Regions from separate parts of the Pseudoalteromonas sp. 2CM41L genome, predicted to be linked through region 3. Evidence: predicted binding sites of a transcription regulator. Region 3 holds the regulator's gene; each other region holds the start of a gene.

Region 1 (7,776 bases), on a different contig from region 3:
TAGCATGTTTAAGGCCGCTTTAGATGCGCGGTATGTATACCAACCGCCTAATTTATTATCGTTAATACTGCCCACACGCGCACTGAGCGCCGTTATAGTGCACTGCGTTTTATGTGTTAACAGCGGTAAAATGCTCTGCAAGCACAGTAAGGGAGTGAGTGTGTTGGAATTAAATAATTCATTAAAATAGTCTGCGTTTAGCTCTTCTAGCTTTTTTTCTGGCATGTGGTTTTTATTGTGCAATGTGCCATTAAACATAACGACTTGTTGAATCTCGGCATTTTGCTCTTTTAAGTAAGTTGTAACCTTGGCTAAGCTTTGCGCTGTGTAATCGCTCTTTATGTAAACAACATTACTATTTGTATCTGCCTTTTTTGAGCTAACACATATAACTTGCACTGTGGGTGCATTTATTTGTAGGTGCTCAATATAAGCTTGTGCTATTGCGCTGCTGGCACCAAATAAAACAATTGTTTTCATTGTTTGTCCTTTGTATTAACAGTGCATTGGCCGTTTAAACATGAGGCGTTTGGCATGAGCAAACGGCTTATTTTTTGTCTGTGTTTTGCAAAAAACATATAGGCGGCATCAGCGAAGTAGCGAATTATTGGCAAGCGAAAAATTTTCAACCAGCGGTATTTTCCTACTGTTCTCCACGCTTGATAGGTAACATCTAAGCCGTAAATCATCTCGCCAGTTGGTAACTGTGCATGCAATATAGCCATGGCCTTGTTTTTATTAACACTTGGATAACGTGCGCTAAAATCGTGGCTATTAAGGTCTTCTAAAACAATTTTATGTTTAGTATCAGCATCTTTAAGGTGCTGCATTTCGGTATTGCAAAGCGGGCAGCTGGCGTCGTAAAAAATGATCATAAAAGCCGTTTTCTAATAATTTACATATAGCTAATTACGATTCACCATTGCAAATGGATCTATTAAATCTGCGCTCATGATGATATTAATAGCATTCCATGAAACAAAGGAGACTGAGAAATGAGTGAACAATATGCCGCCTTGCGAGGTAATGTTAATTTACTTGGGCAGCTACTAGGACAAACTATTAAAGATGCCCAAGGCCAAGCGATTTTAGATAAAGTAGAGGAAATTCGCGCTTTATCAAAGTCATCTCGCAGTGGTAACGAAGACGACAGACAAGCGCTAATTGAGGTACTACATGCGCTTAGTGATGAAGAGCTTTTACCGGTTGCCCGTTCATTTAATCATTTTTTAAATTTAGCTAATGTAGCAGAGCAGTTCCACACTGTTTCGCGTTTTAATGATGTTGGTTTTTGCCAACTAAACCCTCTCACTCAAACATTAAAAACGTTAACTGCAAAAGCAAAAGAAGGCCAATTAGATAGTAATCATCTGGCCGAAACACTCTCAAAACTCCACATAAACTTAGTATTAACCGCTCACCCAACCGAGGTGACGCGCCGTACAATTATTAATAAGCACGTAGAATTAAGTGATTGTTTAGCATCGCTTGAGCGCAAAGACAATTTACCACAAGAGCGTGAAGCTATTTTAAACCGTATCGCTCAGCTTATCAGCCAAGCATGGCACACCGATGATATTCGTCGTTCTCGCCCAAGCCCAGTTGATGAAGCTAAATGGGGATACGCTGTTATTGAAAACAGCTTATGGCATGCTGTGCCACGCTTTTTACGTGAGTTTTCAGATCAAGTTAAAGAGCATTTAAGTTTAGAGCTTCCGATTGATTACAGCCCCATTGAGTTTACCTCTTGGATGGGCGGAGACCGTGACGGTAACCCATTTGTAACCGCACAGGTAACACAGCAAGTACTTGACCATGGTCGTTGGATGGCACTTGATTTATACAGCCGTGATATTGACACGCTAAGCGCAGAGCTGAGCATGTCAGATGCAAGCGATGAGCTAATTGAGCTGGCAGGACAAGACTTTGAACCTTATCGCGCTGTACTTAAAAAGCTTAAAAACCAAGTCTCTGAAACAGTGGTGCATTTAGGTGCAAAAATTAAGAATAAGCGCAGCGATTCAGAAGACTTAATCACTGATATAAATCAAATCAAGCACCCAGTAGAGGTGTGCTATCGCTCTTTATTAAAGTGCAACATGAAAGTTGTCGCCGATGGTTTATTACTTGATTTACTGCACCGTATAAATAGCTTTGGCCTGCGTTTGGCAAAACTTGATGTACGCCAAGATTCAGACCGCCACAGCGATGTGTTTTCTGAGCTTACACGCCACCTAGGCTTAGGCGATTACAACCAATGGCAAGAGCAAGATAAGCAAGCATTTTTGCTTACCGAGCTTAACTCACGCCGTCCGCTTATTCCTAAAAACTGGCAACCAAGTCCAGAGGTGCAAGAAGTACTCGACACCTTTGATGTAATAGCTAAGCAAGATGAAAAAACATTTGGCTTGTATATTATTTCAATGGCGCGTACCGCCTCTGACATTTTAGCTGTACAACTGCTTTTAAAAGAAAGTGGCTGTCAGTTTGATTTACCAGTAGCGCCTTTGTTTGAAACGCTTGACGATTTAAACGCCGGTAGCGATGTAATTACCACGTTGCTTGATAACGTATGGTACCGCGGGCATATTAAAAATACCCAAAATGTCATGATTGGTTATTCTGATTCAGCTAAAGATGCCGGCATGATGGCCGCAGGCTGGGCACAGTACGAAGCAATGGATAAACTAGTGCAGCTTGCCGATGAGCGCGGCATTGAACTTGTTTTATTCCATGGTCGTGGTGGTACGGTAGGGCGCGGTGGTGCGCCTGCTGCACAAGCACTGCATTCACAACCGCCTGGTTCATTAAAAGGTGGCTTGCGTGTAACTGAGCAAGGCGAAATGATCCGCTTTAAGTTTGGTTTACCCGATGTAGCACTGCAAAGTTTAAACATTTACGCGGGTGCCGTACTGCAAAGTAACTTATTACCACCGCCAGAACCTAAGCAAGAATGGCGTGAAGTGATGAAGTTGATAAGCGAGCAGTCGTGCGATCACTACCGTAATGTGGTTCGCCATGATGAAAACTTTGTTCCTTACTTTAGAATGGCAACGCCTGAGCTAGAGCTGTCTAAATTACCATTGGGCTCGCGTCCTGCGAAACGTAACCCAAATGGTGGGGTTGAGAGCTTACGTGCTATTCCATGGATTTTTGCATGGAGCCAAAACCGTTTAATGTTACCTGCATGGCTTGGTGCATTAACAGGCTTAAAAGCGGCACTCGATAAATACGGCATAGAAACACTGCACGAAATGAGCTTGCAATGGCCATTTTTCAGAGCACGTCTTGAAATGCTAGAAATGGTATTTAGTAAAGCCGATAGCTGGTTAAGTGAGCATTACGATAACGCGCTGGTGGAAGACATGTACAAACCACTAGGTATCTCGTTACGTAAAGAGCTAGAAGAAGCAATTAGCTTAGTGCAATCGCTTAGCCCACAAAATAGCTTATTGGCAGATCAACCATGGATAAAAGAGTCGATTGCGCTGCGTAATCCGTACACCGATCCGCTTAATGTACTGCAAGTTGAGCTGCTGCGCCGCTCGCGCTCAAGCGATAAAGTAAGTGAAGGTGATATTGATAATGCATTAATGATCACCATGACAGGTATTGCTGCAGGTATGCGCAATACTGGTTAGTCTACTTTAACTAAAAAACAGGGGAGCACAGTGTGCTCCCTTTTTTGCTGGCATTTAGGCGCCTAACCTTTTAAACTACTTAGCCATTAAATAATTATAATATGTTATGGCATCAGCAACTTTTACTGTGCAACAAGACACAGCACTCACGAATTCACATATCTCACTAAGCGTTACGCAAACTCAAGCATTACGCAGCCAATTAAAAGCCCAGCGCGGTATTTTACATCCTAACGATATTAGCCAATTATGCGCGCAACTTAATGTATCTGATGACGCGTTATTACAAGGTTTAGTGCCTTTAGCGTCTGAATTTTCGGTGGCTCCTGTTTCTCATTTTCATGTGGGAGCGATTGTTAAAGCACTTGATGAGCAAGGTGATATAAATTTTTATTTTGGTGCGAATGTTGAGTTTGATCACCAGGCGCTTAGTCTAGTCGTGCATGCAGAGCAGTCGGCGATTAACAATGCGTGGTTAAATGGCGCAAAAAAAATACTAAAAATAGCAATTAGCGATGCCCCATGTGGCTATTGCAGGCAGTTTATGAACGAACTGGCTGATGCAAAAGAGTTTGATATTTTACTACCAGATCAGCACTTTAAATTAGCTGATTTATTACCGCATTCATTTGGCCCCACTGATTTAGGCAACGATTTTAGCCTGTTTAACCCAAAACAGCAGCAACACACATTTGCAGATACAGCCCTTGATGAAAAACTAGCAGCCATGGCGCTAATGGCCTACGTACCTTACAGTAACAACTTTAGCGCAGTTAAAATAAGCACCTTTAATAATGGTGACTTTTACGGCAGTTACGCAGAAAACGCGGCTTACAGCCCAAGCCTTTCGCCACTTCAAAGTGCGCTTAGTCAATTGTTTTTAGCGGGTCTTAGCTTTAACGATAAAACGATTAAAGCAATTACACTGTTAGAAACCCAAGGTCATGAAAACCAAGGGGGAGTAGCACGTGCGGTACTTGCAAGCTTTAGCAATTTGCCAGAAATAGAAGTGATTAGCGCAAAGCTAAGGTAACCAGAATTTAGGGTAAGCTAAAAACATTAAAGCACAGCAATTGCTGTGCTTTATGCGTTTTATTAAAGCGCTAAAAAGGCATTAGCCTAATAGTACTTTTGCAGCTTCTAATACCACGGCCACAGATTTCTTCTCAATTTCACCGTGATCAACATTTGGAATTTCTTGGCGAGTACGGTTAACCAATACACCGGCAACACACGCCGCTTTAAGGCCTAGTGCTGCACACATGGTAAATAAGGTAGCAGACTCCATTTCGTAGTTCATCACGCCTAGGTTTTGCCACTCTTCACAGCTACCTTGTAATGACTTAGGTACATAACCCGAGTGCGTATCGTAACGCTCTTGCCCTGGGTAGAATGTGTCGCTTGAGGCAGTAATACCAATGTGGAAGTCGATATCTAGGTTTTTACACGCTTGCACCATAGCTTGAGTGGCAAAAAAGTCAGATACTGCAGGGTAGCTAAGTGGTGCAAAGTGTTGGCTTGCGCCATCTAAACGCACAGACGCTTGGCTTACTAAAATATCACCTTCATTAATATGTGGCTGAATTGCCCCAGTAGTACCAATACGTAAGAAAGTACGTACGCCAAGCTGTGCCAGCTCCTCTACAGCAATAGAGGTTGAAGGGCCGCCAATACCGGTTGAACAAATCACCACAGAGTGACCATTTAACTGGCCTAAATAAACATGAAACTCACGTGTTTGAGCAAGGCAGGTTGGGTTGTCTAGGAATTGAGAAATGCGTGCAGCACGATCTGGGTCACCAGGGACAATAGCAAGTTCAGCCCCTTTTAAATCGTCAATACATAATCCTAAGTGAAATACCTTTTCCATAACTAAGCCTTTTTATAAAAATTTGTTGTCAATCTAGCATCATTACGGCAAATGTAAACTAAGTACAGGACGTATGTCCGATGTTGAAAAATACTTATAAATGATGGCTTTATTCATTCACATTGAATATTAAATCAAAGGCTTAAAGTTCGTTAAAAGGCGGGTGGTTGACTTGTTTATTGAGAGTCTATATGTATTGATTATGGTGATAATTTAAATTTATCAATACGTGGTTTAAAGCGTTTTTAGTTATTTAATAACAAACAGTTACGGTTTTATTTTAGCTTTTTTTAACGGCTTTTATATAAGCGCATAAATAATGCTTGAGCAATAAGTGAGCGCATTGCGCGTTATTTGCAAATAGGCCGATAATTTTAGTTTTTGCATAACTAATCAAAACCACATGAATAAAACACACAAGTATAGGATTTATTATGAGCACACAATTTGACGCGTTTAAACGTAAAGTAGAGCACTGTTTATGTGCACCTGGCGATGGTGTATTTACAGTTAATACCGCGAAAGAGCGTAAAGCGGCATTACGTAATAAATTGTATGGGCAAAGCGAAAATGTTGATGTTTTGTGGCGCGATTCTTTAACACAATTACCCGAATCTCCTCACAAAGCGGTTATGTTAGGTATTAGCTCAGATTGTGGCGGCGGTATTTTACGTGGAGCAAACTGGGGGCCATTATTTTTACGCTCAGCCTTGATTGATCAGCAAACCCAGTGCCGCTCTTTTGATTTAGGTGATGTACGTGTTATCCCGCATTTATTGCATGATAAATACTTAAACGACGCCACAATTTCAAACTGCCAAAAAGCCCTATACGGCGATAAAAACGATGATTACTACGTAAGCCCACTTTCTATTACCGAAGATGTGTGTGACAGCTTTTACGCCACATTTAAAGATAAAGGCATATTTGGGATTGGGGGCGATCACTCAATTAGCTACCCGCTAACTAAAGCGTATTTAAAAGCTAAGCGTGAGCAAGGCAAACGTACCGCTATTATTCATTTTGATGCGCATACCGATTTATTAGTAGAGCGCTTAGGGATAGATTTATGTTTTGGCTCGTGGTGTACGCATATATTAGAGTTTTTACCTGCACCGCATCATTTAATCCAGTTTGGTATTCGCTCAAGCGGTAAACCTAAATCGCACTGGGAAAGCACCTTTGGTGTAAAACAACATTGGGCTAATGAAATTATAGAGCGTGGTGCAAAAGCGGTTGCTGATGAAACCATTGCGCAGCTTAAAGCCGATAACGTAGATGAAGTGTACGTAAGCTTTGACATAGACGCACTCGATGCCGAATTTGCCTCAGCAACGGGCACACCAGAAGATAACGGCTTAACCCCGCAACATGCACTTGATATTCTACAAGCTATTGCCGATGAGTTTCCAATTACTGGCGCCGACATGATGGAAATAGCGCCATTTACCGACAGCTCATTAGTAGGCCAAGCAAGTTCAGAAACAACATTACGTGAAGGCGCTAAAATTTCAGCGTTCTTAATTAGTGCAATGAATAAATAGCAAGTTATTCTTTAAAAAATCTAGTCCTATCAGCGCATAGGGCTAGGTTAAAAACTAGCGGTTCGGTTACCCTCGGCTATAGTTGGTGTATATCTGTTTTAGTTTTGAGGCGAAGCTAAATGAAGCTGTACTTATTTTTGTTGTGTTTTGCATGCATAAGGCTTAATGCAGCTGAAATTACAATAGTGACCGAAGTATTCCCCGACTTTCAATACATTGACGAAAACAACCAACTTGCAGGGCGCTCTGTAGATAAAGTGAGAAACGCGCTCGCCAATACAGATATTAAATACACTATGTTAGCGCACAGTTGGGCTGTGTCTTATAACGCAGTATTAAGAGATACGAATACCTGTATATTTTCTATTGTAAGGTTACCTAAGCGAGAAGATAAGTTTAGCTGGGTGGCTGAGCTTGAAAGTTTTGACTCTGCTATTTATGCCCTTAAATCACGAAACATTCGCTTAAAAACGCTTAACGACGCTAAAAAATATAAAACAGCGGTGCTTAGGGATAATTTTAGCCACCATTATTTGTTAGAGCGTGGCTTTAGTGAAGCTAAAAACTTATTGATAATTGATAGCTTAGACAAAATAGATAAATTAATAAGCACACGGCACGATATTCTCGACTTTGTTATATTAAGTAAAAAACAATTTAACTACCGCGCACAGTTTGAGCCAAAGCTTAAATTATTAGAGCCTATATTTACGCTCAATAC
Region 2 (7,776 bases), on a different contig from region 3:
TATATTTTTCTTTAACTTGCTCAAGAGGCGTATCATCGCCCATAGACACCCACGTATCTGCATATACAACATTAGCGCCTACAGCGGCTTCTACACGGTCGCTTACCATTACTGATGCGCCATTCATTGCAGCAATTTGCTCAGCCTTTTTAAGAATTTGCGAATCAGGCGAGCTGCCTTTTGGTGTAACAGCAACAAAATCAGTACCTAGCGTTGCCGCTAATAACATAAGTGAATGAGTAACGTTGTTACCTTCACCTAAGTAAGCCACTTTTAGCTCGCTTACATCGCCGTGTACTTCTTGTAGCGTTAAAAAGTCAGCCAATGCCTGGCACGGGTGATATAAATCACACAAGCTATTAACGACAGGTACACTAGAGTATTCACCTAAGGTGGTTAACGTGCTGTGCTGGTTTACGCGCGCTACAATTCCATCAGCCCACGTAGAAATATTAAGTGCAAAGTCTTTTACAGATTCACGTGCACCCATAGCGCCGTTTTGCTGATCTAAATACACAGCGTGGCCGCCTAAACGGTTAATTCCAATATCAAACGATAAACGCGTACGTAAACTTTGCTTTTCAAATAAGGTAACAATTGACTTACCCGCTAATACTTGGCTGTACTTTTCTGGCTTTGCTTTTAAATCACGCGCTAGTTTTAGTAAATTTAGTGCGCCTTGTTGGTCTAATTCTAGACCCGTTAAAAAATTCTCTAACATGATAACCCTATGGTGTAATTTTTGTTCCGACATGCTCGCCCTGTAGCAAAGCAGTTAAATTGTCTGGCTTTTGCCAGCTGGAAATATACACACCGCGTCGTAAATGTTGGGCAGCGTGCAGGCTGGTCTTAACTTTGACCTCCATTCCGCCCAAAATTACCCCTTCATCAATTAAAGTATCAATGTGTTTTGTGTCAAGTTGATGTAACGGCTGCTTGTTTGCATCAAGTACCGCTTCTACATCTGTCATAAAAATAAGTTCTGCATTTAAGTTGCTAGCAATCGCTGCGGCAGCTTCATCAGCATTAACGTTATACCAGTTACCTTGCTCATCAAACCCAATAGAGCTCACGATAGGTAACCTACCAAGCTTAAGTAAATCGTTAACAATTGAATCATCATTACTTTCGCACTTACCTACTTGCCCAAGCGCTTTTAGCTTTTGAGACGCCATAACTCCGGCTTCATACAAACAAAGGCCAACAGGTTTATGGCCTGCATTAATAGCTTGGCTTATCAACTGCTTATTTGCACAGCCAGCCAACGCCCCCACTATGTAAGGCATTTGCTCACTTGGGCTAATACGCAGTCCTTGGTGCTTTGCACTAGCAAAGCCTGCTTGTTTTAGCCAAGTGTCAACTAACGAGCCACCACCATGAACAATAACAAACTGATTATTTTGATCAGCGCTTAATACATCAAACAAAGCTTTTGCCGCGTTTTCAGTATTAAGTACAGCACCACCTAATTTAATTACCCACGTTTTAGTGCTCATTAAAAGGCTCCTTCTAAGCCAGTGGTGTGATCTAAATTCATCGATAAGTTAATACATTGCAAGGCTTGGCCCGCAGCGCCTTTTAATAGATTATCTATCGCTGCCATAACAATCAGTTGAGAGCCTTGCTGCTGCCAACCAATATCAACATACGGTTGTTTTACCACGCTTTTAATAGATGGCACTTTATCAGCTAACAAACGAATCAACGGCTCGTTCTTAAGTACTTGATAAGCATCAGATACGTTTTCCTTGGTAACGCCTGGCTTAAGCTGTACATAAATAGTTTCTAAAATTCCACGCGGAAAATTACCTAAGTGCGGTGTAAATAACACCTTGTGGCCAAGGTGTTGTTCAATTTCAGGCCCATGACGATGGTTAAATAAACCATATGGGGCAAGCGATACTTCACAAAAATGAGTACCTACGCTGGCTTTACGCCCTGCGCCAGTAACACCTGAAACAGCATTAATAATCACTTTTTCATCACTCAACAAGCCTGCCTGTTGCAACGGCTTTAACGCATTAAGCGCAGCGGTTGGGTAACAGCCGGCTACTGCCACAAGATTTGCATTGGCAATTGCACTGCTATTCCATTCAGCTAACCCGTAGGCTGCTTCGTTTAATAACTCAGGATGTTGGTGCTCAAAACCATAGTAAGTAACATAGTCGTCGTTGCTAGCAAGGCGGTAACCACCTGATAGGTCAAATACTTTTTTACCCATAGCTAAAAACTGCGGGGCTAAATCAACACTTACTTTGTGATCAGTACATAAGCAGATGTAATCGGCACTCGAATTTATGTCATCAAACGCTGATTCGCTCAGTGGTAGTAGAGGTATATCAAGAAGATTTCTGTGCTCTGGGTATAAATCACTTAATAATTTATGTTTATCTAAACTTCCCTCAGAGACATAACAGCCCGATAACGTTAAATTAGGGTGCTTAGCAACTAAGCTTGCTAATTCTGCGCCGCTATAACCGCTTGCGCCAATAATCGCTACATTCATTTTTTACTCGTTTATAAATTTACTACTAAATAGGTGTGGTGTTCGCTTACACTAGCTTAGATGCTAGCTAATACTTTTCTCAATGAATTGTTGATTATCGTCGCATTATCTTCATGGCTATACTTAATATATTTATGCTTAAAAAGTGAATTGATATTCATCATAAATACTTTTATATTGTTATGCAATTAAATTGAATAATTATTTTGGATTTTTTTATGTCTGTGCCGTCATTTATCTCTATGTACCAACAACTCATTGCAGCCCCCTCTATTAGTGCAATAGAAGATGAACTTTGTATGAGTAATAAAGGGGTAATAGAGTTGCTAGCACGTTGGTGCGAAAGTTTAGGTTTTACTTGCGAAATTATAGAGTTAGAAGGTGGGAAAGGCCGATACAATCTACTTGCAAAGCGGGGGCAAGGCGATGGCGGCTTAATGCTTGCAGGCCATACAGACACCGTACCGTTTGACGATAGCCGCTGGAACCACGACCCGTTTAAACTCACTGAACATAACAATAACTTATATGGGTTAGGTAGTATTGATATGAAAGGCTTTTTTGCTTTTGTATTACAAGCTATTAGTGAGCTTGATATAAAACAGCAAACACAACCTATTTTAATACTCGCCACTGCCGATGAAGAAACCACCATGGCGGGAGCGCAGCAGATTTGTAAGCACCCTAATTTAAAACCTGCGCGTTGTATTATTGGTGAACCTACTGATATGACTCCTGTATTTACTCACAAAGGACATATGAGCACGGCTATAAGAGTGATTGGCCGCTCAGGTCATAGCTCCGATCCCGAACGTGGTCTTAACGCCATCGAAGTCATGCATAAAGTGATTACAAAGTTGCTGATCTTAAAAGAGCAGTTAAAGAATAAATATTCAGTTGAACATTTTGAAATACCTTACCCTACCTTAAATTTAGGTAATATTCATGGTGGCGACAACGCAAATCGAATTTGTGGCTGCTGCGAAATGCATATAGACATGCGCCCGCTCCCAGGGTTAAGCATTAAAGACTTACAAGCCTTACTTATTGATGCCACCAGCGATATAAACACGCAATACCCAAGCGCAGTGAGCGTAATTGATTTACACGAGCCCATTCCAGCTTTTAGTGGCAGCACTGATAGCGCACTCGTTAAAATGGCAGAAAAAATTGCAGGAGAAAAAGCCGTTGCAGTAAATTATTGCACAGAGGCTCCGTTTATTCAGCAACTTGGCTGTGAAACAATAGTCATGGGGCCAGGCTCAATTAATCAAGCTCACCAACCTGATGAATTTTTAGCAATGGAGAAAATAAACCCATCGCAAAAAATTATAACTGACATTATTAGGGCAAACTGCTTTAACGCTTAAAAAGAAGACTGTATTAAAACTCACAGCAAAAATAACAAAGGCGCCCATTGGCGCCTTTGTTTTAGTTTATACCTAGGCGTTACTGCATATACTTACTTAAGTACTTTTTAAATACAGGGTCTGTTTTAGCAAGCTCTTTTTGCTCAGCTAAAATCTCTTTTAATATAACTCCCGATGTGAGCGGATTAGCCAATACCACTCTAAATACCACTGTCGGCTGATTATCGTACTTTGAAGGGGTTAAGCGAGTACGCGATACAAACGAGCGTCCTGATTCACGTTGGCGTTTTTGCATACTGGCAGTAAAGCGATTGAGCGACGCGAAAATTTCTAACCGTGTTGCGGCATCTGCTTGGGCTATGGCTTGTTTAATTTGTTTAGGCACATAGCGGTATGTAAGCAAACACAGCTCAGGCTCTGAAATCAGCTCAAAGTCTTCATCGGCTTTAATTAAATCAGCAAAGTAATGTGCTTTTTTGATACTACGATCAATAAGCATTTCGTAGCCCTTGCGGCCAATAACGCGTAAACAAGCATGTACTAACATAGCCATACCTGGGCGGCTGCCTTCAAGTGTATGGCTTCCTAAATCTTTTGAACCTTTACGTAATATGTACTCTGCATGGTGCTCTATTGCATCCGTAGCAGTTGGGTCTTTAAATAACACCAAGCCTGCGCCCATTGGCACATACATTTGTTTGTGTGCATCAATGGTAATTGAATCTGCGCGCTCAACTCCTTTTAATAATGGGCGATGCGTTTGCGATAAAAGCGTTGCCCCACCCCACGCTGCATCAACGTGAAAATGGCATTTTATTTGCTGCGCTAAATCGGCCATATCATCAAGAGGGTCGATATTACCGGTCTCGGTTGTGCCAGCAACCCCAACAATCGCCATAACTTTTATGCCTTGCGATTCAAGCTCTAAAGCTTTTTCGCGCATGGCATTCACATCAACCTTGTTATTTTCGCAGGTTTTTACACCAATTAAATTTTCACGGCCGATGCCTAGTAAATCAATTGATTTACCTAAAGAATAATGCCCTCGCTCCGACACTAAAACGGCCAGCCCTTTATAGCCATAATGCAGCATACCGGCAACGAGCCCTTGAGCGGCAATGCCTTTAAAGCTGCCGTCGGGTTTTAATAAGCGGTTACGCGCAATCCACAATGCCGTTATGTTTGCAACTGTACCACCAGAACAAAAAGCACCGAGTGATGTTTTAGCACTGTGCATCCATTTAGAATAAAACGACTCATCTTGCGAGTAAGCTAAATGATGCATCATGCCTAGTACTTGGCGCTCTAGGGGCGTAAATGCTTTTGAGGTTTCTATTTTTACTAGGTTTTGATTAAGCCCCACCATCAATTTTGAAAGCGGTAGTAAAAAATGCGGAAGAGCCGATGTCATATGCCCAATAAAGCTAGGCGCAGCCGTGTGTACCGAATGGGCAACTAGCTGCTCCATAATATCTTGGGCGTAAGCAGATACAAACGTTGGGTTTTCTGGGATCACCGCAGCCTGAAAATCTTTTTCAATTTCGTGTAATGGTTTTTCAATTGCCGCTATATTTTCGTTTAAAAACCCTGCTAAATTACTCGAAATTTCAAGCTCAATTTTGCTTAAAGTTGAGTCTGGCGCTTCAGGTACAGTAAATATACGCTTAAGGCTTTCTTTAGAGGCGACGGCACAACGCTTTTGATCCATCTTTATACCTAGTGTGTGTGTAGCTAAAACACGCGTTTAACAGTTAAAAATGCCAAACTATGGCGCTATTATAAGCAGCGTGCTTCTTTTAAAAATTGCGCTAACTTTACTGCAATATAAGTAAAATGTCTCCCTTTAAGCCATAAAAGCGACTAAACGGATGACAAATATTGTAAAAAAATTTCAATAATAGGATTTTATTAAAAAGTCACATTTTAGTTTTGGGCAAATTGCATTTATGCGTATACTTAATATGTGTAACAATAAGGGACAAGTATGCTCACAGGGAAATTAAAAGGGAAGTGGTTTATAGCTGGCTTTACATTGTTTTTGGTCAGTTTATTAGTCTATGTTTATTACACCTATAGCTCAGCGCGTAGCGAAATTATGCACGCTGTCGATGAGCGCCTTCTAAATGCCGCCACCAGCGTAAAACATATTTTAGGGCAAAGTTACCACGATAGAATTAGCCAAGGTTACGATATTGGTTTTTCGGTTTACCAAACTAAAAGCAAACAACTCTCAGAGCTTGCACAAGCGCTTGATATAGCTTACGTCTATTCGATGATCATGCGCGATAACAAAGTTTACTTTACCTCATCCAGCTACACTAAAGACGATCAAGAAAATGCGCGGGTTACGCAATTTCTTGATTTATACCCAGAGGCCACCGACATTAACAGGGGCGCGTTTTATTCTACCGAGCCTGTTTTTGAGCAATCTAGCGACCAATGGGGTGATTTTAAAACTGTTTTTATTCCCTTTGTAGATAAATATGGTACTACCTACATTACGGGTGCCGACATAACCTTAGATGATTTAAATAAAAAGCTTCAATACAGCGTCACTAAAGCCATAATAACGGCGTGTTTTTTCTTTTTTATTGCGGTACTGGTTGCAGCTATTTATATATATTTGTTAAAGCGCACCCTAGCAACAGATGCCAGTACGGGCTTTGCCAATCATATTGCGCTTGAGTACTTTATCAAAAAGAGTAATTCACACCACATGCAGATTGCCATTATTTGGGTGAACGAAATTGAAGATATTAATAGCTTTTATGGCACTCAAGTTGGCGACAACGTAATGAAAAACTTGCTCAGTCATTATCAAAGTCGCATCCCGCAAAGCTGTAAGGTGTATCGCCTTGCTACCAATAAAATTGCCGTTCTTACCCCTAAAAGCTTTAAAAGCAGCGAACTGAGCGATTTAGTTGAGTCGTATAACGCAAACAGCCCGGTATTAACAAACCCATTTATTTATATAACTTACTGCGCAGGTATCGCCAGTGGTAATAAATCACTACTGATTGAAAACGCGCACATTGCAACGCTTCAGGCTAAACATGGCCGCGGTAAGGTTGTTAGCTACTCAAAAGTAATGAGCGATGTAAAAAACCAATATCAATACAATGTAAGCCTTGCCAAAGAGGTTCAAGAAGCATTTGATAACAACCGCATAGTGCCTTATTTTCAGGCTATGTTTCACACCACTAATAATGAAGTAGTACATTACGAATGCTTAGCCAGAATGGTAACTAAAAATGGCGAAATTTTAAAACCCGACTCATTTTTAAATGTAGTGAGCCGCTCAAGAATGGGCGGACTATTAACGCGCACGCTATTTAGCCAATGTATAGAGCGGTTTAGAAAAACAGATATATGCTGGAGCTTAAATATCAGCGATAAAGATATACTCGACCCTAGTTTGAGTGAATACATTGCTAACGAGCTTAAGCGCTACCCGCACCCAGAAAACATAACGCTTGGCCTTTTAGAGTCACACGCTATTACTAATTTTTTAGAGGTTAAAACGTTTATTTCTATGGTAAAAACCAAAGGGGTGAATGTCATTATTACTGGTTTTGGTAGTGGTTATTCAAATATTTCGAATGCGCTAAAGCTTGAAGTAAACGGTATAAAACTCGACGGCGCATTAGTAAAACAAGCAGTAAGTGATGAAAATATAGCCTTATTTATTACGCATACAGTTCATGCTGCAAAGCAACTTGGTTTAACGCTCATGGCAGAATCGGTAGAAAATGTAAGTATTGAAAATGCGCTTAAAAATGTAAATGTGGCACTGATGCAAGGCAATTACTTTGCTTACCCAGCGCCACATGTTAACTCATCTAGCCAAGAGGAAGTGGCCGTTTAAAGATCTATCACTAAACGATGGCTTTGTTGGCCGCT
Region 3 (7,776 bases):
ATATGTATGCCTCTGTAAATATGGAGTACCCGGTTAAGCAAGGCGTTGAGCTATCAAGTTTAGTCGCCTCTTGGGGAAGCTTTAAAGAAGACGGCCTAGCACTTGATGAGATCAGTAAATATCGTCCGTTAGCCCTTAAGCTAATAGATGAGGTGAAGTTCGACCTTTAATGAATTTTATATTTAAGCTGTCTAAATGGCAGCTCTTTGCTTGGTCGACAGGGCTTTTATTGTCGGCCCCGCTGTTTTTTCTGATATATGAATCTTTACAAGGCGACTCAGAGGTATTTTCTCATCTGTGGGATACCGTGCTGTGGGATTATATTACTAACACCGTACTGCTTATTTTTGGCGTATGCCTGCTTAGCTGTGCAATTGCGCTACCGCTTGGCTGGCTCAGTGCGTATTGTTCCTTCCCCGGAAAAAAGCAATTTGAATGGGCGCTTATGCTGCCCCTTGCAATGCCTACCTATTTAATAGCCTATGTGTATACCGATTTGCTAGATTACGCTGGCCCTGTGCAAATAGCCCTAAGAGACTGGTTTGATTGGCACTCGCCAACGGATTATTGGTTTTTTGATATTCGCACTTTGCCCGGCGCTATGGTGATGATCGCACTTGTGCTGTATCCGTATTTATTTTTAATTTTTAAAACCGCACTGCGAGAGCAGTCATTTAAGCTAGTGCAAGCTAGTCAATTAATGGGTTTATCGCCTTGGCAAAGCTTTTTTAAGGTAAGTATAGTGCTTTCTCGTGGCTCAATTGTGGCAGCCCTTGCGCTCATAAGCATGGAAACCATGGCCGACTATGCAACGGTAAGTTACTTTGCAGTGAGCACCTTAACCACCGCGGTGTACGATACATGGTTTGGTTATTACTCACTCACGGCTGCAGCGAAAATATCGGGCGTTATGCTGTTACTGCTGTTTTTAGCTTTAATGGCGGAGCGCTTTAGTCGGCGTAACCAAGCCGTGTTTGAGCGTCAATCAGGTGTTAATAGCGAGTCGTTATACAAACTTAAAGGTAAACAAGCATGGCTGGCTACGTCATTTTGCAGTGTTATTTTGCTCATTGCTTTTATTATACCTATGTTGGTATTGCTAAATTATGCAATAACTTACTTTGATAAAGCGTGGAACACGGCATTTTTTAGTTACGCGTGGCAAAGTTTACAAGTAGCTATTATTGTAAGCGTAGCCAGTATAATACTCGCTACACTAATCGTTTTTTATCAGCGTGTGGCAAAGCAAGGCTATTCTTTAATACCTGGTCGCTTAGCGAGCACCGGCTATGCACTGCCAGGTACGGTACTGGCTATTGCTGTGTTATTACCGCTTAGCGCATTAGAAAACTCAATAAATATAGCCCTTGAGAGCTACAACCTAGATATAGGTTTATTACTAACTGGCAGCATTGTCACTATTATACTGGCTTACTTAGTGCGCTTTTATGCCATTGCGCACGGTGCTATAGAATCGAGCTTTGTGCGTATTAGTCCATCACTGGATATGGCTAGCCAATCTATGGGTAAAAGCCAAGGGCAAACACTGCGCTTAGTGCACCTTCCTTTATTACGTCGAGGTCTTTTAACAGCTGCATTGCTTGTATTTATTGAATGTATGAAAGAGCTGCCAGCCGCATTACTATTAAGGCCTTTTGACTTTGAAAGTTTAGCCACACATGTATTTCAATATGTGAGCGATGAGCAGCTTGAGCTTGCCTCTATTTCCGCTTTATTTATTGTTTTAGTTGGGTTGATCCCCTTGTATTTTATTAATCGTTCTATGGAGCAACGCAGTTAAATGAGCCGTTTAAATTTACAAGGTGTGGGTTATCACTACAGTGGCACGCACGTGCTACACAATTTAGATTTAACGGTGGGTCAAGACGAAATTGTGTGTTTGCTCGGGGCCAGCGGCTGCGGTAAAACAACCACCTTAAAAGCAATTGCTGGCCTTATTGAAATAAATGAAGGTAGGGTATTTATAGATGGCAAATGTGTAAGCGACAAGCATACATTTGTATCACCAGAGCATCGTAATATAGGGATGATGTTTCAAGATTATGCCCTGTTTCCGCACCTCAGTGTGGCCGATAATATTGCGTTTGGGCTGGGTAAAATAAGCAAAGTTCAAAAACAGCAACGGGTAGAGGAAATGCTAGAGCTAGTGCATTTAACAGGGTGTGCAAAACGCTACCCTCATCAGCTCTCGGGTGGCCAGCAGCAACGCGTGGCTATTGCGCGGGCTTTGGCTTATAAGCCTAGTTTATTGCTTCTTGATGAGCCTTTTTCGAACATAGATACACAAGTACGTTTTGAGTTAATTGCTGATATTAGGCGCATTATTAAAGCGCAGCAGGTTTCTGCGGTATTTGTTAGCCACTCAAAAGAAGAGGCCTTTGCGTTTTCAGACACGCTAGCCATTATGCACCAAGGAAAAATAGCCCAACAAGGTACACCAGAGCAGCTTTTTGCCATGCCAAAGACAAAGGAGGTTGCAGAGTTTCTGGGTCAGGGCATATACTTAGGCGCAGAAGTGTTAACGGCAACTGAATACACAACGCCTTTTGGTGTCGTGCAATCGCAGCATGAGCATACGCACAGTGCAATAAAAGGGGTGGTGTATATTCGTCCACACCATATTGAGCTTGCGCAAAATACGCAGGCCGATAACCCTCAAGGTGTGAGCATTTTAAGCCGTCGGTTTATAGGCTCGGCTTATGTTTACACTGTTGTAATTGCAGAGCAAGAGATTGAAGTTGCCGCACAATATGGCCAGTCATTTGAAATAAATGAGCAGGTTATAATAAAAATAAAACCTCACACGGTGAATTTTTTCGAATCATAACAAATGTGTTATTCGCTGTGTTTTATAAAGCTAAGGAATAACAATGGCGCAAGCGCAATCTGGGATTTGTGCTGAAGCAAACTTACACGGTTTGCATTTATTTTTTAATGTATTTGATGGTCAAGACGAGTCATTGCGCGCAAAGCTTAAGCGCGTAAGCGCAATTGAAGAAGAGTTTAGTGATCAGTTCTCCGAAGCCATGCTCTCTTGCATGGTGGCTATAGGCGCGCAATATTGGCCGCATATACTACCTGAATATATCCCAAGCGAGCTGCAAAGCTTTCCTAATATAAATCACAGTGATTTTGTTATGCGCGTACAGCCATGTGATTTATTCATACAAATTCGCTCAGACCGAGAAGATGTTAATCACCTTTTTGCATTGCAAATATTAAAGTTGTTTTCGCCCGATGTAGAGCTGGTTGAACAAATTCGCAATTTTAGGTTTTTAGATGGGCGAGACTTTAACGGCTTTATTTATGCAGGCGACACCCCACATGGACGCCAAAAACGAATCACGGCACTGGTTAATAACCCCGACAGCTTTGAACACCAAGGCAGCTATATTCATGTACAGCGTTATAAGCATGACCTGAGCGTATGGCAGCATTTATCACTAAGCGAGCAAGAGCATATTATGGGGCGTACACGTTTAGATAACACCTTAATTGAGCCTAAGGTAGATACGAGCCACGCGACTAGAAGTGAGCTAAAAGATGAAAGCGGCCAAGCAATACTGCTTAACCAAAGCATGCCGTATGGCGATGTTTACGAGCAAGGCATGCTAAGTATTACATGCTCTGCATCGGGAAGTGCGTTTGAAAAGGTACTTAACAGCCGCATAGGAAAAGGGGAGTGTTACGACCACTGGCTTGATTTTACTCAAGCCGATATGGGCTCAGCGTTTTTTGCGCCGTCAGTTAGTTTTTTAAAACAGCTTTAAACCGTATCAAATAAAATGCGTACGCGCTCTAGTGTAATGTCTATTTCAGATATTTTTGCTGGGGCAATAAAAATAGTGTCATCTCCGGCAATTGTGCCCAATACACCATCCGCTTTGCCTAGTGAGTCTAATAAGCGGGCAATTAACTGCGCAGCGCCTGGGCTGGTGGTTATAATAATCATCATTTCGTTATGCATAATATCAATAACAAGCTGACGTAGTGGGCTTTTAGCAGTCGGTACGCCCATTTCTGCGGGTAGGCAATAAACCATTTCTTGTTTAGCATTACGGGTACGCACAGCGCCAAACTTGCTAAGCATGCGCGACACCTTACTTTGGCTTATATTGTCAAAGCCTTGCTCTTTTAATGCTTCGACTATTTCGCCTTGCGAGCCAAAGTTCTCTTCTTTTAAAAGTGCTTTAAACGCTTTTACCAGCGCTTCTTGTTTGTCTTGTGGTTGCATAGTCTTTATTCATTTTTGTTATTTATAATGCAAATTCTACACAAAAATGAATAATTATGCAGCAGTTGTTTAGTTAACTTGCCAGTTTGCTGCGATAAACCAACAAAGTTTACAACTATGGTCGAAAATATACCTGAAATAAGCAGGATAAATTTGTTTTTAGTCGCTAATTTCATTATCTTAAGAGCCACAAATATTTCCTACCTCAAATTACGGAGAATTCCAATGAAAGTTGCTGTATTAGGTGCTGCAGGCGGTATCGGTCAAGCGTTGTCTTTATTATTAAAAACAGGCTTACCAGCTGGTTCTGAATTATCACTTTACGATGTTGCACCAGTTGTACCAGGTGTTGCGGTTGACCTATCTCACATCCCTACAGATGTTAAAGTAGCAGGTTTTGGCGCAGACGATTTAAATAAAGCGCTTGAAGGGTGTGATATCGTACTTATCCCAGCGGGTATGCCACGTAAACCAGGTATGGATCGTGCGGATTTATTTAACGTAAACGCAGGTATCATCAAAACATTAGCAGAAGGCATTGTAGCTAGCTGTCCTAAAGCGTTAGTGGGTGTTATCACTAACCCAGTAAACGGCACTGTGCCAATTGTTGCTGAAGTATTCAAAAAAGCAGGTACTTACGACGCTAAGCGCGTATTTGGTATCACTACGCTTGACGTAATTCGTTCAGAAGCATTTGTTGCTGAGCTTAAAGGCGTAGACGTAGCAACCGTTAAAGTACCAGTAATTGGTGGCCACTCAGGCACAACCATTCTACCTCTACTTTCTCAAGTTGAAGGCGTAAGCTTCACTGAAGAAGAAGTAGCTACACTTACTCCACGTATCCAAAATGCAGGTACTGAAGTAGTAAATGCTAAAGCGGGCGGTGGTTCAGCTACATTATCTATGGGTGCTGCTGCAGCACGTTTTTGTATGTCTTTAGTTAAAGGCCTACAAGGTGAAGACGTAGTAGATTACGCATACGTTGCTGTTGAAAATGGCGATGCAGAGTACTTTGCTCACCCAGTACGTTTAGGCACAAACGGCGTAGAAGAAATTCTTTCTTACGGCGAGCTAAGCGCATTTGAAGAAAAAGCTAAAAACGACATGCTTGAAACTCTGAAAAAAGACATCAAAGAAGGTGTTGATTTCATGGCGTAATAGCCAAGTTATGCACAAAAAAGCCTGCTTATGCAGGCTTTTTTATTGCTCGAAAATTATGGCCCTTAAACACTAATTAAGGGAGGCTGCAAAGTTAGTGATCTCGCTCTACAGCTATACGCGCTAAGCTGATTAACGCTTGCTTGTACTGCGACTCTGCTAAAAAGTCTAAACAGGCAATGGCCTTGTCTGCTTCTTGCTGCGCCTTTTGCATTGTAAATTCAAGTGCGTTGGTTTGTTTAAGTGCCGTTAAAATAGCCTCAAGGTTATCCATACCATTGCAATGCTCAATGGCATCACGAATAAGGGCTCTTTGCTGATCACTGCCGTGCTTCATCGCATATATTAGCGGTAAGGTTGGCTTACCTTCTGCTAAATCATCACCAATATTTTTACCTAATTGGTCAGCGTCTGCGTTGTAATCAAGCACGTCATCAACTAACTGAAAAGCAGTACCTAAATGCATACCATATAAATTAAGCGCATCTAACACACTGTTATCTTGCTCGGTAATAATAGCTGCAAGCCCTGTAGCGGCTTCAAATAATTTAGCCGTTTTAGAGTAAATAACCTGCATGTAACTTGCTTCGGTGGTATTAGGGTCGTTGCAATTCATAAGTTGCAATACTTCACCCTCAGCAATCACGTTGGTGGCATCAGCAAGCACTTGCATAATTTGCATTTTGCCCAGCCCCACCATAAGTTGAAACGAGCGGGTGTAAATAAAATCCCCAACCAGCACGCTGGCAGCATTACCAAATTCGGCATTTGCAGTCGGTGTACCACGGCGCAGGTTAGATTCATCAACAACATCATCATGTAATAGTGTTGCAGTATGAATAAATTCAACAATCGTTGCCAAAGTAATGTGATCTTTACCTTGGTAACCCAAAGCTCTTGCTGCCAATATTGCCAGCATCGGGCGTACGCGTTTGCCGCCGCTGTTAACGATGTACAAACCAAGTTGATTGACTAACGCCACATCTGAGCGCATTTGCGCGTGTATAAGTTGATTGACGTCATTCATATCGCTTTCGATTAACGCCTGGATAGCTTTTATATCCATTGATCTCCGAGCCAATTTTTATGTGTGAACGGCGCTGATTGTACAACAAAAAAAGCACTAGCTCGATATTTTGTGACGATTCATTAAAAAAACCGAGTTAAAAACCTTAATTAGCGCTTAATTAGGGTATTTAATTGTATATTTCACACTCAAAGCGCGACTATTTATTGCGCAGTCAATGGGTTCTGGAGTAGGCATAGCGACACGTAAATTTATTTTGTCTTTGCACTAAAAAGCGCTTGGCAACAGGGCAATTTAATATAAAATGGGGGAAATATTGAATTGCTCTCAATGCAGCTACTTTTTATTCATTTTAATTACAAAATAGGCTTGCTAGTTTTTATGCATTAGCGTAAACTTCGCGCCCTATCGAAGAATATTTTAGTTGCGTCGATTTGAGGGCGCACAGACGGAGTTAATTATGTACGCGGTTTTCCAAAGTGGTGGTAAACAGCATCGTGTGACTGAAGGTCAAACGATTCGTCTTGAAAAATTAGACGTTGAAACTGGTGCAGCAGTTGAATTTGATTCAGTACTTTTAGTTGCTGATGGTGAGAAAATCGAGATCGGTGTACCGTTCGTAAACGGTGGTAAAGTAACAGCTGAGGTTGTTTCACATGGTCGCGGTGAGAAGATTAAGGTTGTTAAATTTAGACGCCGTAAGCATTCTCGTAAGCAAATGGGCCATCGTCAATGGTTCACTGAAGTTAAAATCACTGGCATTAGCGCTTAATTAGAGGTACTTAGAAATGGCACATAAAAAAGCAGCTGGTAGTACTCGTAACGGTCGCGATTCAGAAAGCAAACGCCTAGGTGTTAAGCGTTTTGGTGGCGAATCAGTTCTAGCGGGTAGCATCATTGTTCGTCAACGTGGTACTCGTTTCCACGCTGGCGCAAACGTAGGTATCGGTAAAGACCACACTATCTTCGCAAAAGCAGATGGTAAAGTTCAATTTGAACAAAAAGGTCCTTTAAACCGTAAATACGTAACTATCGTAGCTGAGTAATCAGTAAGGTAGTAAAAAACCCCGCCTTTGCGGGGTTTTTTGTTTTCAGAAACGTCAAATATATACCCAAGCCTGCATTTACGTTGGCTTGGGTATATAATAGTTAAATTAAAGCCAATCCCTAAAGTGAGTAATCATGAAGTTTGTAGATGAAGTAGAAATTCGCGCAGAAGCTGGTGACGGCGGCAGCGGTGTCGTGTCTTTCCGTCGAGAAAAATATGTACCAGACGGTGGCCCGGACGGCGGTGACGGTGGAGACGGTGGTAGTGTTTATCTACAAGCTGATGAAA
Region 4 (7,776 bases), on a different contig from region 3:
GCCTACTGCCAAACCTAAAAATATCGTGGTTATATTAATAATTTCGTTTTGGGCACTGTTACTAAGCCTATCTACAACACCAGACTCACGCATTAAATTACCTAAACAGAACATGCCTACTAAGGGAATAGCCGCTGGTAAAAACATAGCGGTTAAGCTCAGTACCATTAAAGGAAATACTATTTTCTCTTTTTTAGATACTTTGCGCAGCTCTGGCATTTTAATAGCACGCTCATCAGGTGTAGTTAATGCGCGCATAATTGGCGGCTGAATAATTGGCACTAACGCCATGTAAGAATAAGCAGCAACCGCAATGGCACCTAGTAAATCAGGGGCAAGCTTAGATGCTAAAAATATGGCTGTAGGGCCATCGGCACCACCAATAATGGCAATGGCTGAGGCATCTTGTAAGCTAAATTCAAAGCCAGGTACATAGTTTAATAAAATTGCCCCAAACAAGGTGGCAAAAATACCAAACTGCGCGGCTGCACCCAGTAATAACATACGCGGGTTGGCAATAAGCGCACTAAAATCGGTTAGCGCCCCTACTCCCATAAAAATTAATAAAGGGAAGATCCCCGTATCAATACCTACGTAATACACGTAATAAAGCAAACCACCTGGGTCAGAAAGCCCAGCAACCGGAATATTAGTCAGTATTGCGCCAAAGCCAATAGGCAGCAGTAATAGGGGTTCAAAGTTTTTAGCAATGGCTAAAAACAACAACAAACACCCTACCGCAATCATTATTAAGCCAGGAAACGTAAAGTTAGCAATGCCGGTAGCATGCCAAAGATTTAAAAGACCTTCCATTAAAGCTACTCCTACGCCATCGCTATAATTGCATCGCCCGTTGTCACAGCATCACCTTCAGACACTAAGACCTCAGCCACAGTACCTGAGTGCATTGCACGAACCTCGGTTTCCATTTTCATCGCTTCCATAATAACAACCACATCGCCTTCGTTTACGGCTTGGCCTGCTTTTACTTTTACTTTAAAAATATTACCTGCCAGTGGCGCATTCAGTGTTTCACCTGATGCAACCGATGCTGATTGTGGTAAGTGCTCTGAATCTTTTAGCGTTACCTCTTTAAGCTCGCCACCTTGCGCAACCACTACATCGTAAACTTTACCGTCAACTTTAACGCTGTATTGCTCAGCGCTAACACCTTTGTTATTTGCAGGTTTTGCTGCAGGCTTAGCGTTTGCATCATCAGCACTTGGCACTGCTTCAAAGGCATCTGGGTTGTTGCGATTTTTAATAAATTTAAGGCCAACCTGTGGGAATAATGCATAGGTAAGCACATCATCTATTTGCTCATCAGCAAGTGTTAAACCTTGTTCTTGCGCTTCTTTTTGCAGCTCTGCTTCAAGCGATGCAAGCTCTGGGGCTATATTATCTGCAGGGCGACACGTAATAACCTCGCTGCCATCAAGCACTCGCTCTTGCAGCTCTTTGTTCATAGGTGCAGGTGTTAAACCATACTCGCCTTTTAAAACACCGGCGGTTTCTTTGGTAATTGTTTTATAACGCTCACCCGTAAGCACATTTAGTACTGCTTGTGTGCCTACAATTTGCGATGTTGGAGTAACTAGCGGAATAAAACCTAAATCTTCACGCACGCGTGGGATCTCAAGTAATACTTCATTTAGCTTATCTGCTGCGCCTTGCTCTTTCAGTTGGTTTTCCATGTTGGTTAACATGCCACCAGGTACTTGCGCGAGTAAAATACGGCCATCAACACCTTTAAGGCTCCCCTCAAAGGCGGCGTACTTTTTACGTACATCTCTAAAATAAGCCGCTATTTCTTCTAGCTGGTTTAAATCTAATTCGGTATCGCGGGGCGTTCCTTCAACAATCGCTACAATGGTTTCTGTAGCTGAATGACCGTAAGTCATACTCATTGAAGAAATAGCGGTATCAAGCATATCAATGCCTGCATCAATGGCTTTTTGATATGTAGCAGTACTTAAACCTGTGGTTGCATGGCACTGCATAGCAATAGGGATAGAAACGGTTTCTTTTAGCCCTTTAATAAGTTGCTCTGCATCGTATGGTTTTAATAAGCCAGCCATATCTTTAATACAAATAGAGTGACAACCTAAATCCTCTAGCTGTTTCGCAAGGGTTAACCACATATCAAGGGTATGCACTGGGCTTACAGTATAAGAAATAGTGCCTTGCGCGTGTGCTCCTACTTTTACAGCCGCTTTAATTGCCGTTTCTAAGTTACGTACATCGTTCATGGCGTCAAAAATACGAAATACATCTACACCATTTTTGTGGGCACGCTCTACAAACTTTTCTACCACGTCATCGGCATAGTGGCGGTAACCCAATAAATTTTGCCCGCGCAATAGCATTTGTTGTTTAGTATTAGGCATTGCTTTTTTAAGGGCACGAATACGCTCCCACGGATCTTCACCTAAATAACGAATACACGAATCAAACGTAGCGCCGCCCCACGACTCAATAGACCAATAACCGGCATCATCAAGTTTGTTAGCAATAGGGAGCATGTCATCTAAGCGCATACGGGTTGCAAGTAAAGACTGATGAGCATCGCGTAAAACAAGTTCTGTTAATTTTAATTTAGCCATGTGTGCCTCTTATTTATTATTTGATTTGTACTGAGCAATGGCAGCACTAATAGCAGCGATGTGCTCGTTTGGCACACCTTGAGATTTTAAAGATGGTGATTTAACCGGTATTGCAACTTCAGCCTCGTCAAAACGAGCAACCAAGTTAGACATGAGTGACACAGCACCAATCAATATTGAAAGAAATACAAACACGCCCACCATGCCCGTCAGCATCAAGCTACCTGCGGTTGTGAGTACAGCTCCTATATCCATTTTTCTCCCCCTGCACTATATAGCGATATAAAAAACCGCTTTATTTAAATAATTATTCACCGAATGATAACAAAACTTTTAACTTTGTCCACCACCTGTCAATTGGTAAAACCAATTAAAATTAAACTAACATACAGTCACAATAGTTAACATAGCTAATACTGGGTTAAATTGGCTTAGATATAGATGATAAAAATAACCGTTATAGGCAAAGGTTATATGGTTAAACCCAAAACAACTTAAAAACCATAAAAAATAGTAAGTTAAACGGCAGGTAAAAAATCAGTTTGGGCTAAAATGTAAATTGGTCTTACCAAGACTAGTAAAGCAGCGCGCAAAAAATATTTATTTTTTTACTCTCTTTACAATAGTGTGAATAAGTTACATCGTTAAACGTAAAACTTACCAATCCTAGATTTACAACCTTCGCTCAAAAAACCATAACATATTGAAAATTAATAAAATTAAACTCTGGCACGCAACTGGCATTATTACTTTCGAACGAATTTGATAACCAAGGAGAAAACAATGTTACGCTGGACAATTACATTTTTAGTTATTGCTTTAATCGCTGCAGTGTTAGGTTTTGGTGGTATCGCAGGTGCCGCAGCTGGTATAGCAAAAATTATATTCTTTATCTTTTTAGTACTTTTAGTGATTTCTTTAGTTTCAGGTGCGCTGCGCGGTAAATCGCCCAGGTAGCTACTAACATACTTAAAACACTAAACAATCAACATATACAAGGAATTACATTATGAACACAACAACTTTAAAAGCAGCACTAATCGCCGTATTTGCAGGTTTCTTTATGATGGGTTGTGAAGACAACCACGCAGAAGAAGCAGGTGAGCGTATTGATGAAGCAGTAACTGACGTGCAAAACTCTGTTGAAGATGCATGTGAAAATGTTAAAGAAGGCGTTAACGCAGAAGAAACTAACTGTTAATCTGTTTGGTAACGTAAAAAACGGCTTTTAATAAGCCGTTTTTTTGTGCGCTAACAAAAAGCGGCTTCTAACTCTTATAATGCATAGCCTACATTAACGGGTGTGATTTTTACGCTAGCTTGTTAAAATAGCGAAAACTATTACTTATTAGCAATTATGGCACTGACCACCACATACACACTCGATAAACCCTACTACTACGAATGCTTTGACGAGTCCCACTCTTATAGTAAAGCAGCCAAGCCAAAGTATTTTTTGCTGGCATTACTGGTGTGCTTAGGTTTAATTAGTATTTACGCTATGGACGATCATTACCTAGGTACATTTTTAATAATGCTAGGTGTATTAGAATGCGTTGCCTTTTATTACCGCAGGCCTTGGTGGGTTACGCGCCAAATGTTTAGTCGTGCTTCGGGCTCAACGGTTACTCTTTCGTTTACCGATGACGCTATTAGCACCGAAAACCACTATAAAAGCCATACATTTAAGTGGGCAGAAATAACCCATATTATTAAAACTAACCACGGCTACTTAGTGCACCATAATAAAGGTATGCAATATATTTCTAGCAGTGTATTAACCGATGAAATGCGCGATTTTATAAACAAAAAAGCCACTCAGTGAGTGGCTTTTGGTATAGCTAAGTGCATTACTCAGCTAAGTATACGTGTTGATTAAGCATTGCCCGGATTAGGGTTAGACTTTTCAGCTTGTATACGCATGTAAATCTCTTCACGATGCACTGAAACGTCTTTAGGTGCGTTAACACCAATTCGAACTTGATTTCCTTTAACACCTAATACAGTAACAGTTACTTCGTCACCAATCATTAGGGTTTCACCTACTCTACGAGTTAGTATTAGCATTCTCTTGCTCCCATGTTCCAATAAATTATAAGATTCCGCTTGACCATTTTAATGAAAAATTGATTGAAAAGTAAGTAAAAACTCCCAAACTATCCATTTTCTGTTAAAAATTCTGAGTGTAACGCTCTTACTGCTAGTTCTAAATACTTCTCGTCGATTAAAACCGATACCTTGATTTCAGACGTCGATACTAAAACTATGTGTATGCCTTCTTGCGCCAATGCATCAAAAAATTGATGCGCTACACCACTGTGAGACTTCATTCCTATGCCAACAGCCGACACTTTTGCAACTGTTGTATCACTAGAAATGCTATCAGCCTGCAGATTTACCTGTTGTTGAGTTAGTAAATCGTGTGCTTGCAAATAGTCATTTGAATGCACAGTAAAAGCATAGTCTATTTTTTCAAAGTTATGATTAACTTGACTAATCATATCTATTTCGATGCCATTTTCTGCAAAAAGTTTCAAAATTTTTGTAAGAGAATGAACACAGTATGGTACGCCATGTACCTTTATCAAGCATTCGTCACGATTAAACGCAATCCCCGACACAACCTTTGTTGGCATATCGCTCTCCTCAAAACTTATTAGCGTTCCTTCATCGGGCTCAAAACTCGAAAGTACCCTTAGCGGCATTTTATGATTACCAGCCGACTCAACAGCACGAATATGCAATACTTTTGCGCCTAAGCTTGCCAGCTCTAGCATTTCGGCAAACGTTACATGGCGCATTCGCTGTGCGTTTGGTTCTACACGAGGATCAGTAGTGTATACGCCATCAACGTCGGTATAGATCTGACATTCATCGGCTTTTATTGCCGCGGCTATCTCTACCGCAGAGGTATCGGTGCCGCCACGTCCAAGGGTTGTAATATTGCCCTCTACATCGCGCCCCTGAAAACCGGCAATAATCGCAATCCGATTATGCTCAAGCTCATGCTTTAAACGCGTCGCAGCAACCTCTTCAATACGGGCTTTACCAAACATGTTATCGGTTTGAATATTAACCTGATCGGCTAGTAGGCTTACAGCCGAATGGCCACGTTTTATAATAGCCATAGCAAGGAGCGAAACAGAAACCTGTTCTCCAGTGCTAATAAGTACGTCTAATTCTCGGCTACTCGGGCGAGTATCTATTTGCTTGGCGAGGTTAATTAAGCGGTTGGTTTCTCCCGACATGGCCGAAAGAACCACAACCACTTGATGACCTTGCTGCTTAGTTTTAACAACAAGGTCGGCGACCGCTTCTATTCGCTCAATAGAGCCAACCGAAGTGCCGCCAAACTTTTGGACAATAAGTGCCACGTAAGCTTAAACTTTCTCACTTACCCAGGCAGCCACGCTTTCAAGCGCGGCGTTTAGGTTTTCAGGCTGTGAGCCACCCGCTTGTGCCATATCAGGACGACCGCCCCCTTTGCCGCCTACTTGGCCTGCCATGTGGTTTACAAGCTCACCGGCTTTAACTTTACCGGTTAAATCTTTCGTTACACCGGCAATTAGGCTTACTTTTTCGCCGCTGGCAACACCCAGTGCAATAACACCTGAGCCAATCTTGTTTTTAAGGTCGTCAACCATACCACGAAGCGCTTTAGATTCAGTTCCTTCAACGTTTGCCACTAGTAGCTTAACGCCATTAATTTCAACAATCGAATCAAGTAAAGACGCACCCGCTGCACTGGCTAGCTTATCGTTAAGCTGTGCAATTTGCTTTTCAAGGCCTTTAGACTTTTCAAGAAGCGCAGTTACTTTTTCAAGTACCGATGCGCTATCACCTTTTACCAGCGCCGCTACATCGTTTAGCTGTTTTTCTTGCTCGCTTACATACGCCACTGCATCTGCGCCTGTTACAGCTTCAATACGGCGTACGCCTGCAGCAATACCGCTTTCAGATACAATTTTAAATAAGCCAATATCACCCGCGCGCTCTACGTGCGTACCGCCACACAGTTCAATTGAGTAATCGCCAATGGTTACAACGCGTACTTCATCGTCGTACTTTTCGCCAAACAGCGCCATTGCCCCTTTTGCTTTAGCGTCATCAATCGCCATAAGCTCAGTGTTTAGGGCAAAGTTACGACGAATTTCATCGTTAACTACTCGCTCAATTTCACGTAGTTCGTCTTTAGTAACCGCTTCAAAGTGCGAGAAGTCAAAACGTAAACGTTCAGGCTCAACCAGCGAGCCTTTTTGGCTTACGTGTTCACCTAATAATTGGCGCAGTGCTTCGTGTAAAATATGCGTAGCTGTGTGATTTTTCTTAATACGTTCACGACGGGCATCATCAATAGTTGCATCTACTTTATCGTTAACCGCAATGCGCCCTTGTACGCTACCGTGGTGCGCAAACGCATTACCCAGCTTAGTAGTGTTAGTTACTGTAAACTCGCCACCTGCAACAGTAATGGTACCGGTATCGCCTGTTTGGCCACCAGATTCTGCATAAAATGGCGTATGGTTAAGTACCACAATGCCTTGTTGGCCGTCTTCTAAAATAGAAACCGACTCACCATTTGCAAACACTTCTACTACTGTAGCGCTATGATGTGTGCTGTCGTAGCCTTTAAACTCAGTGTGTTTTTCTGACTTTAATTGCTCGTTGTAATCGGCACCAAATTTACCCGCTTGCTGCGCTGTTTTACGCTGTACAGCCATGCACTCTTCAAAGCCTGCATGGTCTATTGTCATTTGGCGTTCACGGGCTACATCGGCCGTTAAATCAGCGGGGAAACCATAGGTGTCGTATAATTTGAATACTAAGTCACCAGGAATAACATCGCCTTTAAGCTCGCTTAGGCTCTCTTCTAAAATAGCTAAGCCACGCTCAAGGGTTTTACCAAATTGTTCTTCTTCAATGCGCAGTACTTTTTCGATAATTTCTTGCTGCTTTGCAAGCTCTGGGTAGGCTTGGCCCATTTGTTCAATAAGCGCTGCAACCAGTTTATAGAAAAACGCACCTTGTGCACCAAGCTTGTTACCATGGCGCACTGCACGACGAATAATACGACGCAATACATAACCACGGCCTTCGTTTGACGGCATAACACCATCAGAGATTAAAAACGCACACGAACGAATATGATCCGCCACAACGCGTAGCGACTTAT

The links. Region 3 encodes ArgR, which controls arginine synthesis, uptake and breakdown. Its sites were predicted from a motif close to ANTGAATANNTATTCANT; they were not measured.
Region 1: a site for ArgR is predicted at 5,892-5,909, ahead of MTF64_RS02240 (arginase family protein). Genes of this name have one in related genera too.
Region 2: a site for ArgR is predicted at 2,651-2,668, ahead of argC (N-acetyl-gamma-glutamyl-phosphate reductase). Genes of this name have one in related genera too.
Region 4: a site for ArgR is predicted at 2,902-2,919, ahead of MTF64_RS18850 (OadG family transporter subunit). Genes of this name have one in related genera too.

Annotation. Positions count from the first base shown of each region.
Region 1 is NZ_JALNTN010000001.1:505,811-513,586, reverse strand. It holds gene MTF64_RS02265 (SDR family NAD(P)-dependent oxidoreductase) at 1-480, opposite strand, end outside; gene MTF64_RS02260 (DUF393 domain-containing protein) at 477-875, opposite strand; gene ppc (phosphoenolpyruvate carboxylase) at 996-3,641, shown strand; gene cdd (cytidine deaminase) at 3,748-4,674, shown strand; gene udp (uridine phosphorylase) at 4,756-5,511, opposite strand; gene MTF64_RS02240 (arginase family protein) at 5,946-7,055, shown strand; gene MTF64_RS02235 (transporter substrate-binding domain-containing protein) at 7,175-7,776, shown strand, end outside.
Region 2 is NZ_JALNTN010000011.1:94,317-102,092, forward strand. It holds gene MTF64_RS13485 (ornithine carbamoyltransferase) at 1-721, opposite strand, end outside; gene argB (acetylglutamate kinase) at 729-1,496, opposite strand; gene argC (N-acetyl-gamma-glutamyl-phosphate reductase) at 1,496-2,506, opposite strand; gene argE (acetylornithine deacetylase) at 2,725-3,876, shown strand; gene panP (pyridoxal-dependent aspartate 1-decarboxylase PanP) at 3,956-5,584, opposite strand; gene MTF64_RS13510 (GGDEF domain-containing protein) at 5,861-7,741, shown strand; gene MTF64_RS13515 (SAM-dependent methyltransferase) at 7,738-7,776, opposite strand, start outside.
Region 3 is NZ_JALNTN010000029.1:9,225-17,000, reverse strand. It holds gene MTF64_RS19635 (Fe(3+) ABC transporter substrate-binding protein) at 1-170, shown strand, start outside; gene MTF64_RS19630 (iron ABC transporter permease) at 170-1,801, shown strand; gene MTF64_RS19625 (ABC transporter ATP-binding protein) at 1,802-2,848, shown strand; gene MTF64_RS19620 (Dyp-type peroxidase) at 2,892-3,791, shown strand; gene argR (transcriptional regulator ArgR) at 3,788-4,255, opposite strand; gene mdh (malate dehydrogenase) at 4,481-5,413, shown strand; gene ispB (octaprenyl diphosphate synthase) at 5,508-6,479, opposite strand; gene rplU (50S ribosomal protein L21) at 6,901-7,212, shown strand; gene rpmA (50S ribosomal protein L27) at 7,229-7,486, shown strand; gene cgtA (Obg family GTPase CgtA) at 7,623-7,776, shown strand, end outside.
Region 4 is NZ_JALNTN010000023.1:15,955-23,730, reverse strand. It holds gene MTF64_RS18860 (sodium ion-translocating decarboxylase subunit beta) at 1-813, opposite strand, end outside; gene oadA (sodium-extruding oxaloacetate decarboxylase subunit alpha) at 825-2,603, opposite strand; gene MTF64_RS18850 (OadG family transporter subunit) at 2,613-2,858, opposite strand; gene MTF64_RS18845 (DUF1328 family protein) at 3,387-3,560, shown strand; gene MTF64_RS18840 (hypothetical protein) at 3,613-3,804, shown strand; gene MTF64_RS18835 (YcxB family protein) at 3,961-4,428, shown strand; gene csrA (carbon storage regulator CsrA) at 4,479-4,670, opposite strand; gene MTF64_RS18825 (aspartate kinase) at 4,760-5,977, opposite strand; gene alaS (alanine--tRNA ligase) at 5,984-7,776, opposite strand, start outside.